3 regions of the Shewanella sp. VK101 genome follow, and region 3 is predicted to be linked to each of the others. Evidence: riboswitches for the same ligand, from Rfam matches in the RefSeq annotation. Region 3 holds a riboswitch; each other region holds the start of a gene.
The links. Region 3 has a riboswitch for lysine ahead of ACSHSR_RS02760 (Na+/H+ antiporter NhaC family protein). Riboswitches for the same ligand answer to the same signal wherever they lie in the genome.
Positions count from the first base shown of each region.

Region 1: it holds a riboswitch for lysine, as region 3 does, so the genes downstream of both, ACSHSR_RS14915 (Na+/H+ antiporter NhaC family protein) here and ACSHSR_RS02760 (Na+/H+ antiporter NhaC family protein) in region 3, are expected to answer to the same signal.
Region 2: it holds a riboswitch for lysine, as region 3 does, so the genes downstream of both, lysC (lysine-sensitive aspartokinase 3) here and ACSHSR_RS02760 (Na+/H+ antiporter NhaC family protein) in region 3, are expected to answer to the same signal.

Region 1 covers NZ_CM151402.1:3,351,039-3,358,996, forward strand. Annotated here, with positions in the region: gene ACSHSR_RS14915 (Na+/H+ antiporter NhaC family protein) at 1-1,210, opposite strand, end outside; lysine riboswitch at 1,292-1,490, opposite strand; gene ACSHSR_RS14920 (electron transfer flavoprotein subunit alpha/FixB family protein) at 1,581-2,504, opposite strand; gene ACSHSR_RS14925 (electron transfer flavoprotein subunit beta/FixA family protein) at 2,505-3,254, opposite strand; gene ACSHSR_RS14930 (H-NS histone family protein) at 3,574-3,969, shown strand; gene ACSHSR_RS14935 (amidohydrolase family protein) at 4,263-7,373, shown strand; gene ACSHSR_RS14940 (amidohydrolase family protein) at 7,397-7,958, shown strand, end outside.
Region 2 covers NZ_CM151402.1:4,010,834-4,018,791, reverse strand. Annotated here, with positions in the region: gene ACSHSR_RS17935 (IS4 family transposase) at 1-359, shown strand, start outside; gene ACSHSR_RS17930 (diguanylate cyclase) at 492-1,925, shown strand; gene fusA (elongation factor G) at 2,187-4,277, shown strand; gene arcA (two-component system response regulator ArcA) at 4,611-5,327, opposite strand; gene ACSHSR_RS17915 (DUF3293 domain-containing protein) at 5,888-6,322, shown strand; lysine riboswitch at 6,405-6,581, shown strand; gene lysC (lysine-sensitive aspartokinase 3) at 6,718-7,958, shown strand, end outside.
Region 3 covers NZ_CM151402.1:588,615-596,572, forward strand. Annotated here, with positions in the region: gene rimO (30S ribosomal protein S12 methylthiotransferase RimO) at 1-938, opposite strand, end outside; gene ACSHSR_RS02745 (oxidative stress defense protein) at 1,174-1,881, shown strand; gene ACSHSR_RS02750 (hypothetical protein) at 2,095-2,538, shown strand; gene ACSHSR_RS02755 (5'-methylthioadenosine/S-adenosylhomocysteine nucleosidase) at 2,611-3,438, opposite strand; lysine riboswitch at 3,651-3,822, shown strand; gene ACSHSR_RS02760 (Na+/H+ antiporter NhaC family protein) at 3,911-5,491, shown strand; gene ACSHSR_RS02765 (HlyD family secretion protein) at 5,577-6,707, opposite strand; partial or broken gene ACSHSR_RS02770 (DUF3302 domain-containing protein) at 7,022-7,256, opposite strand; gene ACSHSR_RS02775 (GNAT family N-acetyltransferase) at 7,379-7,891, opposite strand.

The DNA.
Region 1 (7,958 bases), 2.2 Mb from region 3:
CGGTAGAAAAGGCGGTAAGCCCAGCCAAAATAAATAGCACGGCCGGCAACAAGGCAAAGGGAATATTGCCACTGGCGAGGCTGGCCATAAACTTGCCGGTTTCCAGTGAGCCTATGATCCCGGCTATGGTCCAGGCAAACATCAGAATATAGATGGCCGGCAACATGGAACGGGCACCCGAGGTGAGTGCCTTGAGGATCATCTTGGCTTCAATCTTCTGGATAAAGGCCAGCAGCAGCGTCACCACCAGACCGATGGAAGCACCAAAGAACAGAGATGAGCCCACATCGGTTTTCTCGAAGGCACCTATGATACTGAAAGGCAGGCTTTCTGCCGCCAGGGCATCGGCACCACTGGAAACCATAAAATAGAAGGTTGCCACCACCAAGACACCTATGGGCAGGAACAGGCCGTGCACCTGGCCGGTTTCCGCCTCGGGCAGATCGGCATTGGCACCGGGGGGCAACCCCTTGGACTCATCATAGAGATTGCCCTTGCGGGCGTTGAGCTCGTGTTTGCGCATGGCGCCAATATCCAGCTCCATAAAGGTGACGCACAGCAAGAGCGCCAGGGCAAACAGGGCATAGAAGTTCATCGGGATCATCTGCACGAAAGCGCTCAGATGTCCTACTTCAGTAAAACCGTGGGCGGTGAGAATGCCGCCGATAAGGGCGATAATATAGGCGCCCCAACTGGATACCGGCGAGATAACGCACACGGGCGCGGCGGTAGAATCCAAAAGATACGCCAGTTTGGAGCGGGAGATATAATATCTGTCGGTCAGAGGCCTAGCGATACTGCCCACCACCAGGCTGTTGAAGTAGTCATCGATAAACACCGCACAGCCGAGAAACATGGTCAGCAGCTTGGCATCACGGCGATTACGGATATGCTGTCTGGCCCAGTTGGCAAAGGCTCTGGCCGAGCCACTGACGGTGATCAGCGCAGTGATCATCCCCAGCAGCACCAGGAACCCCAGAATATACAGGTTCCAGGCATTGAAAGCACCATCGTCCCATACCAGGGAAAGCACCCTTTGCCCCAGATAAACCCCGGTGTCCAATACCGACCATTGATTGAGCAACAAGGCTCCAATCAATATCCCTAGCCCCAGCGATAACAACACCCGACGGGTGAGGATCGCCAATAAAATTGCCACAACCGGCGGCAACAAAGAGAGTGCCGAATCGGCATAACTTGTTAGTGTCATTGAGTCTTGTTCTTCGTTAAATACGAATGGAGGGCAACTGAACTGGTGGGAAAAGGCAATGGCATACCGAGTAGCACCTGTCCTTTCAGTAGCGCTCCATAGTAACGTCAATCTGTCATCCCGACAGAATATACTATGGCAGTGCTGCCCCTATTTGGTAACAGCCCCAGCGGTGGACCTTGATAAGTCGCAACCACTTCGGCACCAAATCCTTTCGCGATACATAAACGGAATCACCCTGCTTACCGCTACTGATATTTAGTGCGCCTCTACTTCTCAGGACGCCTGATGTCAGGCGTGAGGCACATAAAAACATAGGCGGCTTTGAGGATGCTACCCCAAAGCCGCCTATCGTGACCTAGATCACAGATTAAATCAACTCGTTCAATTTAGGCACAACATCAAACAGGTCAGCTTCCAAGCCATAATCGGCAACCTGGAAGATAGGCGCTTCAGGATCTTTGTTGATGGCCACAATGACTTTTGAATCCTTCATACCGGCCAGATGTTGAATCGCCCCGGAGATACCCACAGCGATATAAAGCTCTGGCGCCACGATTTTACCCGTCTGGCCAACCTGCAGGTCGTTGGGAACAAAGCCGGCATCCACTGCTGCCCGCGATGCACCTACGGCGGCGCCCAGCTTATCGGCCAAGGCTTCCAGCATGGCAAAGTTTTCGCCACTACCCATACCGCGACCACCGGAAACAATGACTCTGGCGCTGCCAAGCTCCGGACGAGCCGACTCGGTCAGGCTCTGGGATACAAAGCTGCTCTTGGCGTCAAAGACACTATCGAGCTGATTGATTTCAGCTGAGCCTGTCTCGGCAACGGCGTCGAAGGCGCTGGCACGCACTGTAGCCACTTTCTTATCGTCCAGACTCTTAACGGTTGCCATGGCGTTACCGGCATAAACGGGACGGACAAAAGTATCGGCGTCAATCACCTTGGTGATCTCAGAAAGTTGAGCCACATCCAGCAAAGCCGCCACTCGTGGCAGTATGTCCTTACCCTGGCTTGAAGCTGCAGCCAGAATGTGGCTGTAGTCACCACTCAGAGACAAGATGAGTTCACCAATATTGTCGGCAAGATGAGCACCATAGGCAGGGTTATCGGCCAGCAGTACTTTACTGACGCCTTCAAGCTTGGCGGCAGCATCGGCGGCGGCCTTACAATCCTGACCGGCAACCAAGAGGTGAATATCTCCCCCTATGGCTTTGGCTGCGGCGACAACTTTGGCTGTGTCCTGTTTCAGGCTGGCATTATCGTGTTCTGCTATTACTAATACGGCCATTTAGATCACCTTCGCTTCGTTTTTCAACTTGTCCACCAGCTCCTCAACGGAAGCCACCATCACACCCGCCTGACGGCTGGCCGGTGCAGCTACCTCCAACACCTGTACGTGCTGCTTGAGCGCCACTCCCAGGTCATCAATGCTCATGGTCTCCAGCGGCTTGCGCTTGGCTTTCATGATATTGGGCAAAGAAGCATAGCGAGGCTCATTCAGACGCAGATCTGCGGTGACCACGGCAGGCAGAGGCATGGACAGAGTCTGTAAGCCGCCATCCACTTCCCGGGTGACCAGCAGAGTTTCGCCTTCCAGCTTCACTTCAGATGCAAAGGTTGCCTGAGGCATACCGGCGAGCGCCGCCAGCATCTGTCCTGTCTGATTGTTATCGCCGTCGATGGACTGCTTACCGAGCAGAATAAGTTGCGCCTGTTCCTTGTCCTGCACCGCCTTGAGCAGTTTGGCAATAGAAAGGGGCACCAGCTCTTCATCGGTTTCGATGTGAATGGCACGGTCGGCACCCAGAGCAAGTGCGGTACGCAGCTGCTCCTGTGCCGCCTTGGGACCTATGCTGACAACGACAACTTCAGAAGCACTGCCGGCTTCTTTCAGACGCACGGCTTCTTCTACCGCAATCTCACAAAATGGATTCAACGCCATTTTCAGGTTGGCTGTTTCAACGCCTGTGTTGTCGGCCTTGACCCTGACCTTCACATTGGCATCGACCACACGTTTTACTGGCACCAATACTTTCATAGGGTTTCCTTCCTACACCTTGTATCTAATGTGGGTTGCGTACCGATGATACCAGGGCCATCAGTACAGGATGGCTCAACTTTACGTGCTGTTGACGTTAACGTCAACAGCAACTTAAACGCTCGTTTGTCACTTCTGTCACACTTTAAGGCCAGTTTTTTGAACACTTGGCAACTTTCATGGTCATAGAATTGAGTTAAATAAAGAAATTAATGTCAATTGGCGTAAAAATATTTGATCCAGACTCTTATAGTTTCTATTATTTATAGCGATGTTCACCATAACCCAATTTATAAATTAGCGTGGGACCAAAATACTTATGAGCGATTTTCTTGATATATTGACTCACGGTCGTCGTTTTAAGGCCGCAGTAAAAGAGTTGAGCGTTGCAGATCTGCGCGATCTGGCTGCCAAATTGGATAAGATCATTATTGATCGTGAAGAGGAAGCCAAGGAAGAAGAAAAGGCACAAGCTGAACGTCTTTCTAAAATAGAAGATATCCGTAAGCAGATGGAAGCCGTTGGCCTGTCTGTTGAAGATCTGGGTAATGTTGCTGCCGCCAAGGCTGCTCCCAAGAAGCGTGCTCCTCGCCCACCAAAATACAAAATCGTTGTAGATGGTGAAACTATTACTTGGACCGGTCAAGGCCGTATGCCAACTGTATTCAAGAACGAAGTAGACAAAGGTCGTTCAATGGATGATTTCCTGATCTAATCAGGCATCTATTTACTTAAGCCTCGACAGTGTCGGGGCTTTTTTATGTCTGATAGACGTCTGGCATCTGTTAAAAAGCCTTACAATTACGCCTTGGCATTTACATTTTGACTGGGTTAACTTTTATGGACATCAGCACAGCCATGTATCCCGTCGGCCTCAGATACCTTTTTGTATTATGGATATCTGTAACTCTTTGGTAAAAAAGTAGTGAATATATACTGATGTTCATATCTTTTTACTGATAGCTGTGACTTTTCCCCAAAAGAATAATGACAAGGTAGCCACAACAGATGAAACCCTCTTTCCCCGCCGCAAAACTGCTGTTTATCAGCCTTGTGGCCTGCAGCGCCTACGCCGATGAAACGCAACTGACAGACAATACTCCGAGATTGACCGCCTTAACCCACGCCAAACTCATGCTCTCCCCGGGTAAGCAATTGGATAACGCTACCCTGCTTATTGAAAATAACCGGATAAAGCAAGTTATTTCCAATAATGAAATTCCACAAAATGCTTATAAGATAGATCTCAATGGTTACACCATCTATCCGGGGTTTATCGATCCCTTTGCCGAATATGGCTTGGAGTATTCAGAATCGCCGGCAACTATTGAAGGCCCTGTCTATCGGATAAACCCCAAAGGGGCTGTGGCTGCAAATGGGGCTATTCACGCAGAGAAAGAATGGTTTTCCTATGTATTGGCAGATAAAGAAGCCGCGTCAAATTGGATAAGCAATGGCTTTACCAGCGTTCAGAGTGCTCATCTTAACGGAATATTCAGGGGAATTGGTGTTTCACTGTCTTTGGCGGACAAGAATAGCAATCAACTGATATATAATCCCCAAAGTCGACATTTTATGGCTTTTGATAAAGGCAATTCACCACAGGACTACCCCAACTCCCTGATGGGAAGCATAGCGTTAATAAGACAGACTCTCAGTGATGCCAACTGGTATAACCAGAATAAAATGAAAGCAGCCGGCCGCGAGGATTTATTGTCACCGGAATTTAATATCGCCCTTGAGCGCTTGCACGATATAAAAAATCGTGGTGCGATATTTGACACCCGAAACCTCAATAACCAGTTGCGTGCAGCCAAACTCTTGAGCCAAGAAGATATCCAGCCAATCTTACTGGGAAATGGCCAGGAATATGCAAGAGTGAGAGAACTGCAAGAATATCGACCCGTGTTGATATTGCCGTTGAACTTCCCCGCTGCCCCTCAGGTCAGTGATGAAGACAATGCCAGGGAAGTACCACTCAGAACCTTGAGACACTGGGAGCGGGCACCGAGCAATCCTGCTGTGATGGCCGCCAACAATATCCCCTTCTCCTTCACCCAATACGGCATGGACGGTAAAGCCTTTTGGCCCAGGTTGAGAATGGCGCTGCAAGCCGGTCTCGACGAAGAAACCGCATTGGCAGCGCTGACCACAGAAGCCGCTGCGGCCGCCGGCATAGATAATTTGGTCGGTAAACTGGCGCCCGGCTATATGGCCGATCTGGTGATAGCCAAAGGCAATCTGTTTCAGGACGGCGAAATAGTCAGCGTATGGTTGCAGGGCGAAGAGCAAAAACAGCTGGCTCCGGAATTCCAGTGGCAAGGCAGTTATCGCCTGCATTTGGCTGAACTGGAATTGGATCTTGAGCTGCAACTGACCCAGCAAACGCCCCGAAAACTCAGGGGCAACCTCAGCAGTGGCGATCAACAGATAGCGCTTGCTCACCTGAAAGCCGACAGCAAACGCCTGAGTTTCAGCGTCAATTTGCAGGGTGCCGGCATAAATGGCATCAGTAGATTGACTCTATGGCAAGATGATGAAGGATTGAGAGGAAGACTCTTGAGTGCCGATGGCACCGTGACTCAACTGGCCGGCTCAAGATTGCCACAAGCGCTTTTAATGCAAGAGACAGAAGAGGATACGCGGACAAATACTCAGGCAACAAGCCCCAAAACTGTGTCAAAGACCGGGCCAAAGACTGAACCCGAGTATCTCAGTCGTTTGACGAGTCCACTGCAAGCCTATGGCCGCAGTGAGCTGCCAGGTACGGAAAAACTGCATATCCGCAATGTCACCCTCTGGACTTCAAGTGAGGCAGGCATTATTGGCAACAGCGACCTGCTTATGGCCAACGGCAAGATTGAAAAGATTGGCACAGATCTCAGCACTCCGGCAGGTTATCAGGTCATAGAGGGAGCAGACATGCACCTGACTGCCGGGATCATAGATGAGCATTCCCACATTGCCGTGAACGGCGGCCTCAATGAGATGTCCGATGCCATCACCTCAGAAGTACAAATAGCCGATGTGCTTAACCCGGATGATATTGCCATCTATCGCTCCTTGGCCGGTGGCGTCACTACCGCCAATCTGCTGCATGGCAGTGCCAACCCTATAGGTGGCCAGTCGCAGGTTATTCAACTGCGCTGGGGAGAGTCGGCCGAGGGACTCAAGTTCACCCGGGCCCATCAGGGGATTAAGTTTGCTTTGGGGGAAAACGTCAAACAGAGCAACTGGGGCGAGCGTTATACCCGCAGATTCCCGCAAAGCCGCATGGGAGTGAAGGCCCTGATGAGTGATGCTTTCAATGCCGCCAGAGACTATAAAGACGCCCAGGCCCAATATGCCGAGCTGCGCTCACGGGAGAAACGTAAGCAGCTCTCCCCTCGCCCCGATTATCGTTTACAGGCGATTGCCCAAGTGCTGAATGGCGAGCGCGATGTGCATATTCACTCCTATGTCCAGTCTGAAATCCTGATGTTCTTGCGCCTCGCCGAGGCCTACGATTTCAAGGTCACCGCCTTCACCCATGTACTGGAAGGCTACAAGCTGGCCCCCGAGTTGGCGGCTCATGGTGCCGGTGCTTCCACCTTTGCCGACTGGTGGGCCTATAAATTTGAGGTCTATGATGCCATTCCGCAAAACGCCTGTTTGATGATGAATGCCGGCGTGCTCACCTCGATTAACTCAGATGACTTTGAGATGCAGCGGCGCCTGAATCAGGAAGCCGCCAAGTCGGTGAAATACTGCGACATGTCCCAGGAAGATGCCTGGAAGATGGTAACCATCAACCCCGCCAAACAGCTCGGAATAGACGCCATAACAGGTTCAATTGAAGAGGGAAAACAGGCAGATTTGGTGCTCTGGGATGCCAACCCCCTATCGGTTTATGCCAAGAGCCAGGCAGTGTGGATTGGCGGCAAACGCTACTTCGACCGCGCTGAGGATAAGCAAATGACCCAGGCTATCGCCAGCGAGCGCCAGGCGCTGATCCAGAAAATTCTTGGCAGTGATCCGGCGCGGCTTCAAGGCGAAACGACGTCAGAAATCATAGAGCCCTTGTGGCAATGCGATACCCAATTCAACGCCTGGGGCCAGAATAAGGAGAGCCGCCTGTGACCAAGTTTCCTCTATTGCCACGCATGGCATCTATGCTGGCACATCTGCTGCTGGGTGGTTTGCTATTGATGTTCGCACCGGCAAAGGCCCATAACCTGATCCCGGCCGAGCGCCAGCAGCAAGCCATATTATTGAAAAACGCCACGGTTCACACCGTCAGCCAAGGCACACTCGAAAATACCGATGTGCTGCTCGAGCAAGGTGTTATCAGCGCCGTAGGCCCAGGATTAACGGCTGAAAATGCCCGGGAATTTGATCTCAGTGGCAAACACCTTTATCCCGGCCTCATAGCACTGGATACCACCCTGGGCTTGGTAGAGATAGCCATGGCCAGACCAACAGTCGACAGCCGCGATGTCGGCAGTGCCAATCCGCAGCTTGAAGCCGCCAGCGCCTTCAACCCGGATTCGGAATTGCTGCCCAGTGTGCGGGCCAACGGTATCACCCACGCGCAAATAGTGCCAAGAGGCACAGGCATTGCCGGGCAATCGGCGCTGGTCTCACTGGATGCCTGGACCATAGAAGATGCCCAGGTTCCATCCAAACCACAGTTCCACCTCTATTGGCCAACTGCGCCGCAAAAAC
Region 2 (7,958 bases), 1.5 Mb from region 3:
CGATGCAACACAATGCGTTAGTGCTGAGGAGTAAGACTGTCGAACTTGTCTATCAAGAGTTATGGGGGCTGCTGCTTGGTTATAACTTGGTGAGACGAGAAGCGAGTCAGGCGGCAGTAGAGCATGGTCGAATGCCCAATGAAATCAGCTTTAAGTACGCTTGTCAGTTCATCGCAAGTCAGCTCAAAGTCATGAGCAAAGCGGTGTCACCAGGTAATACGCCGAAGCGTCTAAACAGTCTGCGAGGAGACTTGTCCATCCTTTTTATAGACAAACGCCCTAAGCCAAATCGGCCTAGGGCGGTAAAAATATCAAAGACCCGATATCCTGTTAATCACAAGGCAGCTCCGCTTAAGTGAACTACGTTGCGCCATGTGCGGGTCTTTTGTTTCTTAACGGTTGGATTCAATTTCAGATGGCGCAGCATATGACCAGAAGCTGATGTTTTTGAACTAATATTGAATGTATCCTGAATCGCCGGAGCTTACAGATTGCTGAGATATTTGCGGCCCATATTGTTTGGCAGCCTTTTACTGGCAACGGCCGCAGTCAATGCAGTCACGATTCCCTATTGTGTCGACCCCGACTGGATGCCCTATGAAGGCATAGACCAAGGCAAGCACGTGGGGATCTCTTCCGGCTTTCTTGAGCTTATCGATCAGCAGACAGATTGGCAGTTTCAGCTGGTGCCCACCGAGAGCTGGCAACAGACATTAGCCTACTTGAAGCAGCAACGCTGTGTATTCACCCCCATGCTCAACTACACTCCCAGGCGCGCTGAGTTCTTATATTTCAGCGATATCTATAGCCGTTCTCCCAATGTGTTGGTTTCCCGCCACGAGCAACCCTTTCTGCAAAGTATGGAACAGGTCGGTGATAGAAGCCTGGCAATCCCCAGAGGTTACCGCTTGCTGGATTATGTGCGCCAGAACTATCCCAAGATCCGCATTATTCTGGCCGAGACAGAGCAGCAGGGATTGGAGATGGTCTCCAGCGGTGAGGCGGATCTATTTATCGGCTCTATGTATTCCATCAATGCCCGCATTCAGCAGAGTGGGTTGTTCAATCTCAAAATCGCTGGTTGGGCCGGGCCAGAGGATCAGTTCCGGATGGCGGTAACAGAGAATGCCAAATGGATGTTACCCGAGCTCAATCATTTACTGGCGCAGATTTCCGATGAACACAGGGCCAGGCTGTACCGGCAGTGGAGCAATATGGCGGTGCTGGAACAGACAGATTACCGAATGTTCTGGCAGTTGTTGGCGGTGGCAACATTGATCTTCGGTGCCTTGCTGGCACGTAACCGCTGGATTAGTAAATACAACCGCGAGTTGACAGCCAAGAATCAACAACTGGAACAATTGCGCAATCAGTTGCTGGAAACCAACAGAGAACTTGAGTTTATTTCGACCCACGACCCTTTGACCAAGTTATATAACCGTCACTATTTCCACCGACACTTCGCCGCCGAACACCGCAGTAACTCGGCACAAGGGCACACGTCGCTGATAGTAATAGACATAGATTTTTTTAAAGAGATCAATGATCGTCATGGCCACAGTGTGGGAGATTCGATTCTCCGCGAACTGGCGGCTCTGCTCAAAGATGGTGCCCGTGAACAGGATCTGGTGGCACGCTGGGGTGGTGAGGAGTTTATGATCATCTGCCCGGATACCGACTGTGTACAGGCGGGGCGTTTATGTGAACGCCTGGCACTGGCGATGAAGGTTTATCCCTTTTCAGCCGGTGTTAGCCTGAGTTGCAGTTTTGGACTGACAGAACTTAAAGCCGGTGAATCGATCTGGAGTGCATTTGACCGGGCAGATTTGGCCTTGTACCGGGCCAAGTCGGAAGGTCGCAATAGGATCTGCTGCGATCCCGAATCCGATCGAGCCGATAAAATCAGCTCAAATTCGTCAGCTTAGCGCTGTAGCGGCGCTTTTATACAATCAATTTCTGCATTAATCGCTCGAATATAGAAAATATTGAATTTCAAGATATTGAATTTAATGAATTTTATTTTTGTTGCCCGTCTGTGATGACAAACTGGTGAAAATTGAAACTGCTGATTGCAGCCTATAGGGGTTTCGGTGTTATAATACGCGCCTTATTTATGGGGTTCCGTCTGTCGCAGCTTTGAAGTGGCATACTCCGTCTCCTATTAACTAATCATTTGAAGTTGAATCATGACTGACTTATCAAAATACAGAAACATTGGTATTTTTGCTCACGTTGACGCGGGTAAAACCACTACCACAGAACGTATCCTGAAACTGACCGGCAAAATCCACAAGATGGGTGACAGCCATGACGGTACCACCACTACTGACTTCATGGAGCAGGAAGCTGAGCGCGGTATTACCATTCAGTCTGCTGCGGTAAGTTGCTTCTGGAAAGATCACCGCTTCAACATCATCGATACCCCCGGACACGTTGACTTCACCGTTGAAGTATATCGTTCTCTGAAAGTTCTGGACGGCGGTGTTGGTGTATTCTGTGGTTCCGGCGGTGTTGAGCCTCAGTCCGAAACCAACTGGCGCTATGCTAACGAATCCGAAGTTGCCCGTATCATCTTCGTAAACAAGCTGGACCGTATGGGTGCCGACTTCCTGCGTGTTGTTGGTCAAATCAAGCGCGTTCTGGCTGCGACACCACTGGTTATGACTCTGCCTATCGGTATCGAAGACGAGTTCAAGGGTGTTGTTGACGTACTGAACCGCAAAGCCTATGTATGGGATGAGTCTGGTCTGCCAGAAAACTACTCTGTAGAAGAAGTTCCAGAAGACATGGTTGATCTGGTTGAAGAATACCGTGAGCAACTGATCGAGACTGCCGTTGAGCAGGACGACGACCTGATGGAAGCCTACATGGAAGGTGAAGAGCCTTCTATCGAAGACCTGAAGCGTTGTATCCGTAAAGGTACCATCAACCTGTCATTCTTCCCCACATACTGTGGTTCTGCTTACCGTAACAAGGGTATGCAGCTGGTTCTGGATGCAGTTGTTGACTACCTGCCATCTCCAACAGAAGTTGAGCCTCAGCCTCTGACTGACCCAGAAACTGGTGAAGAAACCGGTGAAGTAGCTACTGTATCTGCCGATGAGCCACTGCGCGCACTGGCGTTCAAGATCATGGATGACCGTTTCGGCGCCCTGACCTTTATCCGTATCTACTCTGGTAAGCTGAAGAAAGGTGACACTATCCTGAACTCTGCTACCGGTAAGACCGAGCGTATTGGCCGTATGGTTGAGATGCACGCTAACGATCGTAAAGAGATCGATTCTGCTCAAGCCGGTGACATCATCGCTGTTGTAGGTATGAAGAACGTTCAGACTGGTCACACTCTGTGTGATCCTAAGCACGAATGTACTCTTGAGCCTATGATCTTCCCTGAGCCAGTGATCTCTATCGCTGTAACTCCTAAGGACAAAGGCGCTTCTGAGAAGCTGGGTGTTGCTCTGGGTAAGATGGTTGCAGAAGATCCATCATTCCAGGTTGAAACCGACCAAGAAACTGGTGAAACCATCCTTAAGGGTATGGGTGAATTGCACCTGGACATCAAAGTAGACATCCTGAAGCGTACTCACGGTGTTGAACTGACTGTTGGTGCTCCACAGGTAGCTTACCGTGAAACCATCACTCAAGCCGTTGAAGACAGCTACACTCACAAGAAGCAGTCTGGTGGTTCTGGTCAGTTCGGTAAGATCGACTACCGCATCCGTCCAGGCGAAGCTGGTAGTGGCTTCAAGTTCACCTCCAGCGTTGTTGGTGGTAACGTACCTCGTGAATTCTGGCCAGCAGTTGAAAGCGGCTTCGAAGACATGATGAACGAAGGTCCTCTGGCTGGCTTCCCAGTACTGGACGTTGAAGTTGAACTGTTCGACGGTGGTTACCACGCAGTTGACTCCTCAGCAATCGCGTTCGAAATCGCTGCCAAGGGTGCATTCCGTCAGTCTATGCCTAAGGCCAAGCCTCAGTTGCTGGAGCCTGTGATGAAGGTTGACGTGTTCACTCCAGACGATCACGTTGGTGACGTTATCGGTGACCTGAACCGTCGTCGCGGTATGATCAAGGATCAGGAAGCTGGTCTGACTGGCGTACGTGTTAAGGCTGACGTGCCACTGGCAGAAATGTTCGGTTACATCGGTCACCTGCGTACCATGACTTCTGGTCGTGGTCAGTTCTCCATGGAGTTCTCTCACTATGCTCCATGTCCTGCCAACGTGGCTGAGACTGTTATCGCAGAAACCAAGGCTCGTAACGCAGCCAAGAAATAAGGATTAATTATCCTGATAAAAACCCGCCTTGATGGCGGGTTTTTTTATGGGCGAATATCCAGTGCCGCGAAGCCAGCAGAATCAAACTTGCACTCAGCTCGGCGGATGCCGATGAATATCAATGGGCAATCGTATGGCAACTGTTTCTGAAAGTGGCATATGTGGCAAAGGAGCAACCTAAGATAAAGGAGATAAAGGAGCTGGGATTGGCAGAGAATTACCGTGAGGAAGCCACTGCGAATATCAGTAGCTGGGGGAACCGAAATAGGTGAGCAGATAAACAAAAGCCAGCTCGATAAGCTGGCTTTGTGCAGGGCCGATAACGCGTGTTTATCAGTCTTCCAGGTTACCGCAGAAACGGTAGCCTTCGCCGTGGATGGTGGCGATGATTTCCGGTGTATCAGGCACACTTTCGAAGTGCTTACGAATACGACGGATAGTCACGTCAACAGTACGGTCGTGTGGCTTGAGCTCACGGCCGGTCATTTTCATCAGCAGCTCAGCGCGGCTGAGGATCTTGCCTGGGTTTTCCACAAAGTGCAGCATAGCGCGGAATTCGCTACGTGGCAGCTTGTAAGATTCACCCTGTGGGCTCACCAGAGAACGGCTGTTGATTTCCAGGCTCCAACCATTGAAACGATAGTATTCAACGGCAGCCTTTTCTTCAATTTCAGCGCCAGAGCTGTTGACTCGAGTCAGCAGGTTACGGGCACGAATGGTCAGTTCACGAGGGTTGAACGGCTTGGTGATGTAATCATCGGCACCGATCTCCAATCCAAGGATCTTGTCCACTTCGTTGTCACGGCCAGTAAGGAAGATGAGACCGATATTGTTGATTTCGCGCAATTCCCGCGCCAACAGCAAACCATTCTTACCTGGCAGGTTGATATCCATAACCACCAGGTTCACCTTGTTTTCCTGCAAGGCTTTGTGCATCTCTGCGCCATCATTGGCTTCGGTTACCACATAACCTTCTGCCTCAAAAATACTTCTCAGCGTGTTACGGGTAACGGCTTCATCTTCAACGATCAGAATGTGCGGGTTTTGCATGTTATTTACCTAATTAAATCAGTTTATCTAACCATGAGCGCGGGTGACGCTCCGCTATACTCTCTAAAACGCCAACATTCACAGGGTTCACGTAAGTGCTGTTCAAAACTGAAATGAAACGGCAACACACTTCATGATTAGCAAAAAGTATGCTCTCCACCCGGAGAGGCGCGAACTGTACTGTCTAGGATTCCCAGTGGCGGGATTTAGTTCCTGAAAGACATGGAAAATCCAGAAAATGTCATCTTAAAACCAGATTACATTTGGTACAGAGTCGTTATCGATAGAGACTTATGCTGTAGCGTAATGGCGCTAGCCGGGTCACACACTTAACTCTAAGCCTCTGTCGATACAATCCATTGTACTAGGATTGGGCATTTGTTAACAAATGAAATGTTAACAAATTAATGTTTAACTATGATCTATATCACAAGTTTTTGCTTTACCTATTGAAAGATAAGCATTTTGTATTTTGTCTTACTGTGAGCTTGCTCACGGGGCTAGGGGAATGCAAAAGCCTTTGCTAGAATAAATCCGGTTCATTAGAGACAGATACTACAATGGATGCTGCATTTGAAAGTCTCTGGCAGTACTACCAGAGCGCATGCTTTTTATTGACTCAGTCGTTTTCTTCCGCTGTTCCTTTCGCTATTGTCACCGCCCATAATCCCCTTGGGCAAAAACTCACTTCTTGCCAAAACCGCCTTCTCGATCGGCAGCTACAACACGATATTGATAAGCTGGGCATTCCTTACCGGGCGATCATAGGCGCTGCCGATGATCTCAGTCATATGGAAAAAAGCTGGGCTCTGTTTCTGGATAAGGCTGCGGCAATCGAACTGGCATCAAAGTATCGACAAAATGCCCTTTACTACGTTGATAGTGGGCTCTTGACCTTGGTGCCTTGCCTGAAAGGGGAGCGAGAGGTGGCGCTTGGACAGTTTGCTGCCAGGGCGCGCCTGGTCAGCGAGTTACCCGAGCTCAGTGACGGATGAGTTGAGGAAATTTCATCCTGCGCAAATTAGCATTGACTTCATAAGGACTTTATTGCTAATTTTTTCATCCCTTTCGCGAGAAAGGAACAGAAGAGGTGCGTTAACTAGGTAGTGAGTCAGAGGAGGCCAATTCTCCAATGACGGCTCATGAGGGAGATTAACGCCGAGGTCGGGATGCGTATTGGCTACGCTTCCGGTCGGTTGGTCAGGCTGAATCCTGGCGACTGTCACCTGGTTTTGGTGGAGAGCTTCTGGTGACGATCGCTGTTTCCCTGCTATGGGGTGCGTTATCTCTGCACCAGGCTCTTCGAACGTTATCTGTTCGGAGCTTAACTCATGAAATCTATTCTCGTTATCGACCTTTCCCTGTTACCTGCCTGTGGGGGAATGCGCTGATGTCTCTTGTTGTTGCCAAGTTTGGTGGTACCTCAGTTGCCGATTATCCGGCGATGAATCGCTGTGCCGATATAGTGCTTGGAAACCCGGCCACCCGTCTGGTTGTGGTCAGTGCATCCAGTGGCGTAACCAATCTGTTGGTGGAGCTGTCCCAGGCCGACATGGGGGATGAGCGCCGTCTCAAGCTATTGAAAGAGATAGCCACCATTCAATACGCAATTCTGGATAAACTTGGCAGACCGGCAGATGTTGCCGCGGCGCTGGATGCTTTGCTCAGCCGCATGGCAACGCTCAGTGCCAAGTTATTGCAGGCGCCGAGTCATGCTATGGTCGATGAGATCCTATCTTTGGGCGAACAGTGTTCTTCAGCGCTGTTTGCCGCGGTATTGAGAGAACGTGGTGCCAAGGCCAGCGCCTTTGATGTGCGCCTGGTGATGCGTACCGATAGCCATTTCGGTAAGGCCGAGCCACAAATCGCCGAGTTGAAGCGACTGGCGACAGAGAAATTGCAACCCTTGCTTGAGCAGCAACTGCTGGTGACCCAGGGCTTTATCGGCGCCGATGCCGATGGCCGAACCACTACGCTTGGGCGTGGTGGCAGCGATTATTCTGCGGCCCTGTTGGCTGAGGCGCTGGAAGCTGATGCGGTCGAGATCTGGACCGATGTAGAAGGAATTTACACCACAGATCCCAGACTGGCTCCCAACGCCAGGCCTATCGCAGAAATCAGTTTTAATGAGGCGGCAGAGATGGCTACTTTCGGTGCCAAGGTGTTGCACCCTGCCACCATCTTGCCGGCGGTGCGTCAACAGATCCAGGTGTTTGTCGGCTCCAGTCGGGCACCGGAAAAAGGTGGCACCTGGATCCGTCACCAAGTGGAAGATGAGCCGGTATTCAGGGCCGTTGCGGTGAGACGAGATCAGACCCTACTTAACTTGCACAGTTTGCAGATGTTGCATGCCCAGGGCTTTTTGGCAGAGACCTTTGCCGTGTTGGCGCGGCACAAGATCAGTGTCGATCTCATTACCACCTCAGAGGTGAACGTGTCGCTGACGCTGGACAAAACGGGCTCAGATTCGGCCGGCAAGGGGCTTCTGACCGAAGCCCTGCTGCAGGAATTGTCGCAAAACTGCCGTGTGCGGGTGGAAGATAAGCTGGCTCTGGTGGCCATCATAGGCAACAAGATAGCCACTACTGCCGGGATTTGTCGCCGGGTATTTGAAGTGCTCGAACCCCACAA
Region 3 (7,958 bases):
TGGCGGTCGACCCGGCCGGGACGCTTCATCATCTTGAGCACGCGAGGGCTGGCGTGCTGCAGCGGCAGATCCAGATAGGGCAGGATCAGTCCTTCGGCCATCAGCGGGATCAGCTCATCGACCCAAGGGTAAGGGTAGACATAGTGCAGGCGCACCCACACACCCATCTTGCCCAAATGGCGGGCCAGGGTAGTGATATCTTGCTTCACCGGCATGCCGTTCCAGAAGTCGGTGCGACCGCCCTTGTCTTTGCCGTAGGCCGAGGTGTCCTGGCTGACGACCAGAATCTCCTGAACGCCGCTTTCCACCAGGCGTTTGGCTTCATCCAGCACGCTGCCGACACTGCGGCTGTCCAGATCGCCCCTCAGCGCCGGAATGATGCAGAAGGTACAGCGGTTGTCGCAGCCTTCGGAAATCTTCAGGTAGGCATAATGCTTGGGGGTCAGCTTAACGCCGGCTTGCGGGATCAGCGAGGTGAAGGGGTTGTGCTCTGGCTTGGGCACATATTTGTGCACATGGTTCAGCACGGCTTCATAGCTGTGGGGGCCGGTGATCTCCAGTACATCCGGATGCACTTCGCGGATCTGGTTTTCCTTGGCGCCCAGGCAGCCGGTGACTATAACCTTGCCGTTTTCTTCCAGCGCTTCACGCACGGCATCCAGCGACTCTTCCACCGCGGCATCAATAAAGCCACAGGTGTTGACTATTACCAGGTCGGCATTGTCATAGCTGTTGGTAACCTCATAGCCGTCGATGCGCAGTTGGGTGAGGATCCGCTCGGAATCCACCAGGTTTTTGGGGCAGCCCAGGCTGACAAAGCCGATGCGATTGCCGCTGGTTTGGGCCTCGGCAGGGCTGTTTTCCTGTGCCAGAGTCTTGGCCGGAGTGTCCAGAGTCGTGGTCTGCTTGGGATCAAAAATGTCGACTGATTTCTTCAAGAGCTGTTTTCCGCAATGCTAAAGCTGATGGAGCACGCTTGGGTGCCGGTAAAATTGGCGGCGATTATACCTCAGCCATCGAAAAGGTACAGTTGGGCTGGTTAATTTATGTTCTATGTTGCCATCTCGGTTGCTGCTTCAAAACGTCGTTGAAAAATTTTTTGATTTTTTTAACCCTTTTGTCAGCCGGCTGCGTTTCTATGGTCAACGAAAGCGAACTTTTTGGAGAACCAAGATGAAAAAATCTCTGCTGAATCTGGCGCTGATAGGCGCACTGTTACCCGCTACTCTGATGAGCCACTCAGTACTGGCTCAGGATAGACCTCTGCTGGAAACTACAGGCGTCAGCCAGATACAGGTTGAGCCGGATATGGCTGAAATCCATGTTGAAGTGTCATTAAGCGAATCTGATGCCAAGGCGGCCAAGGCCGCATCCGACAAGGCGGTGGCCGCTTTTATCGAGCGCCTGCTCAAGGCCGGGGTCGCCAAGGAGTCGATTGCCGCCGCCAATCTGAATCTGCAACCTGAGTATGTTTACCTCAAGGACAAGGCGCCCGAGCTCAAGGGGTATCGCGCCAGTCGCAGTGTGACCGTGTTGGTGAAACAGTTGGATCAGCTCAATCCCATACTGGACTCGGCGTTAATAGGCGGGATCAACAAGGTGAACCAGATCAACCTTAAGTCCAGTAAAGAAGCCGAGATGCGCAAGCAGGCGCGGCAGGCGGCCATTGAAGATGCCAAGCAAAAGGCCAGTGAGTTGGCGGCCGGATTTGGCGAGAAACTCGATGGCGTCTGGTCGATTCGTTATTTCGACCAAGGCCCGGTGCGCCCTGTGATGTACAAGGCCGCCATGATGGCTGAAGGCGCTATCAACCAGAGCTATGAGTATGGCCAGGTAACTTTCTCCGACAGGGTCGAGGTCAGCTACAAGCTGCGTGACTGAACCCAAGTTATCCTGTCTGACAGTTATTATGCGGGCCCCCTGGTGGTGCCCGCATTGTTTGTTTTATCTGCCAATATCGCTTGTTTGATGTTGGTGAGTTGTAGGTGATTTTGAAACAGCAGATACAATTTGTTGCTCCTTTGAGGCAGTCTCTGGACGCTTTTTATGCTTGAATGAGCCAGAGCCAATCAATCTTGCATAAGGAGTGTGCCGATGAAATTGACCCGTCTGACACTACTGGGAATAGGTTTATTCAGCCTGGTCGCCAGCCCATCAACCGTATTCGCCAATGTTACAGCGCAAGTCGGAAAGACCCACAAACAACGACTCTGCCTGGTGAATGAGACGGAATACACTGTGCCCGGCAGCGAGATCCAATCCCAAATTAATGACAAGGATTTCGATACGGGTTTGCAGGTGTTTATTCGGTATCGCGGCCAGAGCTGTGCCGAGAGCAAGCAGACTTTTGCCAGCCTGTCATTGCCGGAGCCAGAGTCACCAACGATGGATGACTACCGCTTGGTTATCCAGCGAAAACAAGCACCCGAGTCGGAAACCAAGGTTTGGGAATACCGTTACCAGCAAGGCTATTCGAAACTGGGCTGGCAGACACTGGCCAAAGAGGTGGAGGCCATTTTCTTATCGCCGGCGAGCTAGCTTAAGATGAGGGCCTGAAAAACAAAAGCCGGTGGACAATATCACCGGCTTTTACTTTGAAGTCCTCGAAACTTATTTACCTTCCAAACCTGCGATCAACTTCTTGGTGTACTCAATGACAAACTGCTGACAGTGGATAGCGGTTTGTGGCTCAAACTCTTCGCCGTGCAGGTCGGTATTGGAGAGTACCCGAATCCCGATAAAAGGGATCTCATATGCCTTGGCAACCAGGGCGGCCGCAGCGGTTTCCATCTCTTCGGCCGAGGTTTGATAAGTTTGGTGCAGCCACTCGATGCGGTCGACTTCGCGGTTCCACTCATCGGCACTGCCGATCACGCCGGTCACTACCTTGCCATGGCGATAAGCTGACGCCAGTTGTTGTCCCAGAGCCAGTAGCTTGGGATCGGCATCAAAGCGCTTGTGTTTCACCAGCTTGCCATCCTGACGCAAACGCATGGTGACATCGAAGTTATGCCAGCGTTTGGGATCTATGCCCTGGCCTTTGGGGTGTAGATCGCTGCGATAGGAACCCATATTGAAGCTGTATTTCCCCAGCACTATGTCGCCGCGGTGCAGCGCAGGGTCGTGGCCGCCGGAAGTGCCCTGGTTGATGATAAAACCGGGTTGAAATTTTTCTATTGCCAGCGTGGTGGAGGCGGCGGCATTGGCCATACCTATTTCGGTACGGGACACTATGACAGGATAGCCATCCAGAGTGCCTTGCCAGAAAGTCCAGGAACCAAGAGTTGTCTGTTTGGGGTCTTTCAGGGCCTGAACCAGGGTGTCGACTTCGACATCCATGGCACCTTGCAGCAGTATAGGTGCCCGGGCGGGGGTTGCCATGGAATGGCTGGAGAACAAGGCACAGAGTGCCACACAAAAACGTTGTAACAGAGTCATTTGCACACCTTTAATTGTTATTTCAGTGTCGCGGTAGGGGAGGGCGATCCTAGGTGCAGCTGTGGTTGCCGTCAACAGCCGGAGCTGGCATTTGCGAGCCCAGACATGAGTCACTTGCCAAAGGCTTAATGCCAACCGGGCGGGATATTTACCGCCAGAGGCACAATCTGGCTTGCTATTGGGGCCGTGATAGTTAGAATGCCAGTCGAATACCTTTGAGTAGAGGCGCGCTGCCTAAGAGTAACCGGGAAGAGGGTGATGCCTTTGAGGCCCGGGGAAAGGAGTCGGCGCCGAAGTAGCCAGGTCATCAAACCTAGCTGCTGGTTCTGTATCTAACAGGTGCAGGACTGCCATAGTCATCCACTATGGAGCGCTACCTGAAGGAGCTGAGAAGTTTCTGCCCTCCTTGGTCTGAGTTTCTTCGATCCTATCGGTAGATCTCCACCTTAGTTGTTTTAGGTGTAAAGAGATCATGAATATCATGCATTTTGCGGACTCTCCCTGGTCCATAGTTCCTCCTCTGCTGGCGGTTGCGCTGGCGATCATCACCCGTAGAGTACTGCTCTCCCTCGGGGTAGGCATAGTCGCCGGCAGCCTGATGTTACAGCAGTTTTCACCGCTGCAATCGCTGCGCTACCTGTTTGACAGTGTGCTGAAAATCTTCTGGGTCGATGGTGCTCCCAACAGCGATAACCTTAATATGCTGCTGTTTATGCTGCTGCTGGGTGGGCTTATCAGCTTGATGACCGCCTCGGGGGCGACCCGGGCCTTCGCCGAATGGGCCGCCAGGCGCTGCCAGAGCCGCAAGAGCGCCAAGTCGCTCACCGGCTTGATGGTGTTTGCCTTCTTTATTGACGACTTCTTCCACAGCTTGTCGGTGGGGCCCATTTGCCGCCCTGTGACCGACAGATTCCAGATCTCCCGCGCCAAGTTGGCTTATCTGCTGGACTCAACCGCGGCGCCCGTGTGCGTATTGATGCCCATCTCCTCCTGGGGGGCCTATATCATCGCCCTGGTGGGCGGCATACTCGTGGCCCATGGGGTGACAGAGCAGAGCCCGATCGCCGCCTTTGTGCAGATGATCCCCATGAATCTCTATGCGGTATTTACCCTGATCATGGTGGTGGTAGTCATCGCCTTCCAACTGGATCTTGGGCCGATGCGACAGCATGAGCAGCGGGCGCTCGAAGGCAAGCTCTGGGATGAATCCAAGGGCAGGCCAATAGGGCTGGATATGGAAGCCCCGGCCGACAGCCGCGGCGGCATGCTGGATATGGTGTTGCCGATAGTGACACTGACGGCGGCGAGTATCTATTTCATGCTGGACTCCGGGGCTCAGGTATTGGCCGCCAATGGTCAGGCCTTCAGTGTGCTGGGCGCCTTTGAACATACCAATGTGGGTTCGTCTTTGGTTTATGGCGCCCTTTGCAGCCTGGCGGTGTCCGGCCTGTTGGCTCTGCGTCTCGGTCTTGGGATATCCACTTGGCTGCGCGCCGCCCCCAGAGGGGTTATGGCCATGTTGCCGGCGATCAACATACTGCTGTTTGCCTGGACCATAGGCGCCGTGGTGCGTGACATGGAAACCGGCAAATATCTCGCCAGCCTGGCCAACGGCAACCTGCCCACAGGGCTGCTGCCTGTGGTGGTGTTTGTGCTCTCCTGTGCAATGGCTTTTGCCACAGGCACCAGCTGGGGCACTTTTGGTATCATGTTGCCACTCGCCGGTGATATGGCCGCCGCCAGCGATATCCAACTCCTGCTGCCCATGTTGTCGGCTGTGCTGGCCGGCGCTGTGTTTGGCGATCACAGCTCGCCCATCTCCAGTACCAGTATTTTGTCGGCCACCGGCGCCGGCTGTCACCATATAGATCATGTGCTGACCCAGTTGCCTTATGCCCTGACCGTCGCCTTCGGGGCGGCGCTGGGGTATCTGGCCATGGGGCTGCTGCATTCCACCCTGGCCGGTTTCCTGGTGAGTGCCGCTTGGTTTGCACTCTTCTGCCTCTATCACGCCAGGCGCTTCCAGGCGGCTCCCGAGGCCGCCATCGGCTGAGGCTGAGATGGGATACCAAAAAAGCCCCGGGAGTGTTCCTGGGGCTTTTTACTCTTGCCAAAGGTTTGCGCGTCGATAAGGAGTATCAGTGATCCAGATAGAGATAGTTCTGCCAGCTTTTCATCCTTATCAAGACTTTACGCATGATTGATACATGCTCAAAGCTATCGGAATAGATGGCGATCTCCACATTGGTGCCCAGTGGCAAATGATACTGACTCAGATCATCCAGCGGCTTGAGTTTGACCAGTGGCCGGCCGTTGAGGCGAATCTGTGACGAGCCATAGAGCTGCCCCTGCGCCTGCACCTGAGATTCACCTATGGCTGGCAGCACTTCGACCACTTCGGCTTGAAACACCTTGCCCGGCAGGGCGCGGAAGATCAGCTCGGCCTTGAAACCGGGTTTCAGCCGCAGCAGCGAGTTTTGCCTAAAGGCGCCGACAAAGAAGCGCTCCTCTTGATGGACAAAGGTCATCACAGGCCTGAGGGGCATGGGCACCACCATCATTCCCGGTCTCAGGGTCAACTGGGTCACATAACCGTCTGAGGGGGCGCGCATGCTGGTTTCTTCCAGATTGAATCTGGCTTTTTCCAACATGGCGGCAATTTCGGCCACCTGGGTGTTTTGCCCCTGATACTCGGCTTCCAGTGCCAGCTTGGCGCGCCGGGCTTCGGCCTCGGCCGCCTCTACTGAGGCCTGGGCGCCGAGATAATACTGACGACGGTTGTCGACATCGGCGCGGGTAAAGGCGCCTTTTTCAAAACCGCTGCGGTAGCGCTCATATTCCAGTTGGGTTCTGTCCCGTTCGGCCTCGGCCTTGATGCGACTGGCCTCGGCGGCCTTATAGGCGGCGTCCAGCCCCAATACCGCCTGTTTGGCCTGCTCCAGGCTGGCCTCCAGCCGGGTGACTTCTGTCTGATAAGGAGTCGGATCGACCCGGAACAGCAGCTCGCCCTCCTTCAGCAGTTTGTTGGGGATGACGGGCACTTCTATGACCTTGCCGCGCACCGAGGGGATCAGCGGGGTGGTGACATACATCTGGCTGCCCATGGCGGTATGGGGATGGTTGTAGTTCATCAACAAAATCAAGGTGCCTATCAGTACTACTCCGCCGAGCACGGCGGTAGGCACGCTCCACTTGTTGAGCGGGATGCGGAAAATCTTGAAGATGGCGACACAGATGGCGGTGTAAGTGAGGATAAGCAAGAGATCCATTTATCTGTTCTCCTCATTCTTGTTATTGCTCTGGCTCTGATTATCTGTAGCTGGAATGTCGGTCGAGTCTGCTGCCGTATCCAAGTTCACGCCGCTGTTGGGTTTGGGATTGACTGCGGGCTCTTCTGAAGATGTTTGGACTTGGGTTGGGGCTTGGTTTTGGCTTTGGACTTGGACTTGGGCACTCGGCGCTGCAAGAGCCTCTGCGGCATGCTTTTGGGCTTCCAGGGCGGCGACTTTTTCACTCAATAGCTCCAACTGCTGCGCCAGGAGTACGGTTTCATGGTGCAGTGATTGCTGCTCCTGTTGAATTTTGTCAAAGCCCCAACCCCTGTCCTCGCGCCAGAGCGTGGCCCAGATCCACAGAAACGGCCACAGTACATGCAGGGTAAACAGGCTCACCCAGCCTGCGTAGTGAATGGCGTCCTGATGGGGGTGGTTGCGTTTCTTGGCCAGCTCGTAGGGGATGTCGTGGATCACTATCACCCCGTAGAAGATCACCAGGGCGACAAAGATCAGCATCCCCAGCGCGATATAATCCAGTGTCATCTAATCGGGTTCCCTTATTCGTAAATACGCTTGAATAAGTGTAGATGGCCGCTGGCGGATTGCCCGGGAATGATGATTTTTTTCAGGGGCATAAAACGAAAATCGACTCGCGCCCGAAAGGGTTAGGGCTCGGCAGGTCCAGGCAGCATAAGCTGATAAAACGCCAAATCCAGCCAGCGGCCGAACTTATAGCCCACCTGGGGCAGGGTGCCTGAGTGCTTGAACCCCAACTTCAGGTGCAGGGCAATACTGGCCTGGTTTCCGGCATCTATGGCGCCCACCATGGTGTGGATGCCGCGCTCCCGGGCCTGGGTTATCAAATGCTGCATCAGAAAGCGCGCCACCCCTTTGCCTCTATGCTCAGGGTGCACATACACAGAGTGTTCCACCGAATAGAGATTGGCCGGATAGCCGCGAAACGGGCCTAAGCTGGCAAATCCCAACAGTTGCCCCTGCTCATCCTCGGCGCCCAGAATTGGCCAGCTGCCTTGCTGTTTGGCGCCGAACCAGTCGCGGATCTGCTGTTCGCTCCTTGGCTGGTATTCATAAAGGGCTGTGGTATGGGCAATGGCATGGTTGAAGATGGCGCGTATCGCCTCGCCATGTTGCTCAAGTTGGCAGTGACACAGATGCATCTTAGGCTCCCAAGGTGGTTTCGCCTGAGTATGCCATAAGCCGGGCAACGCGCCATTACTTCAATGG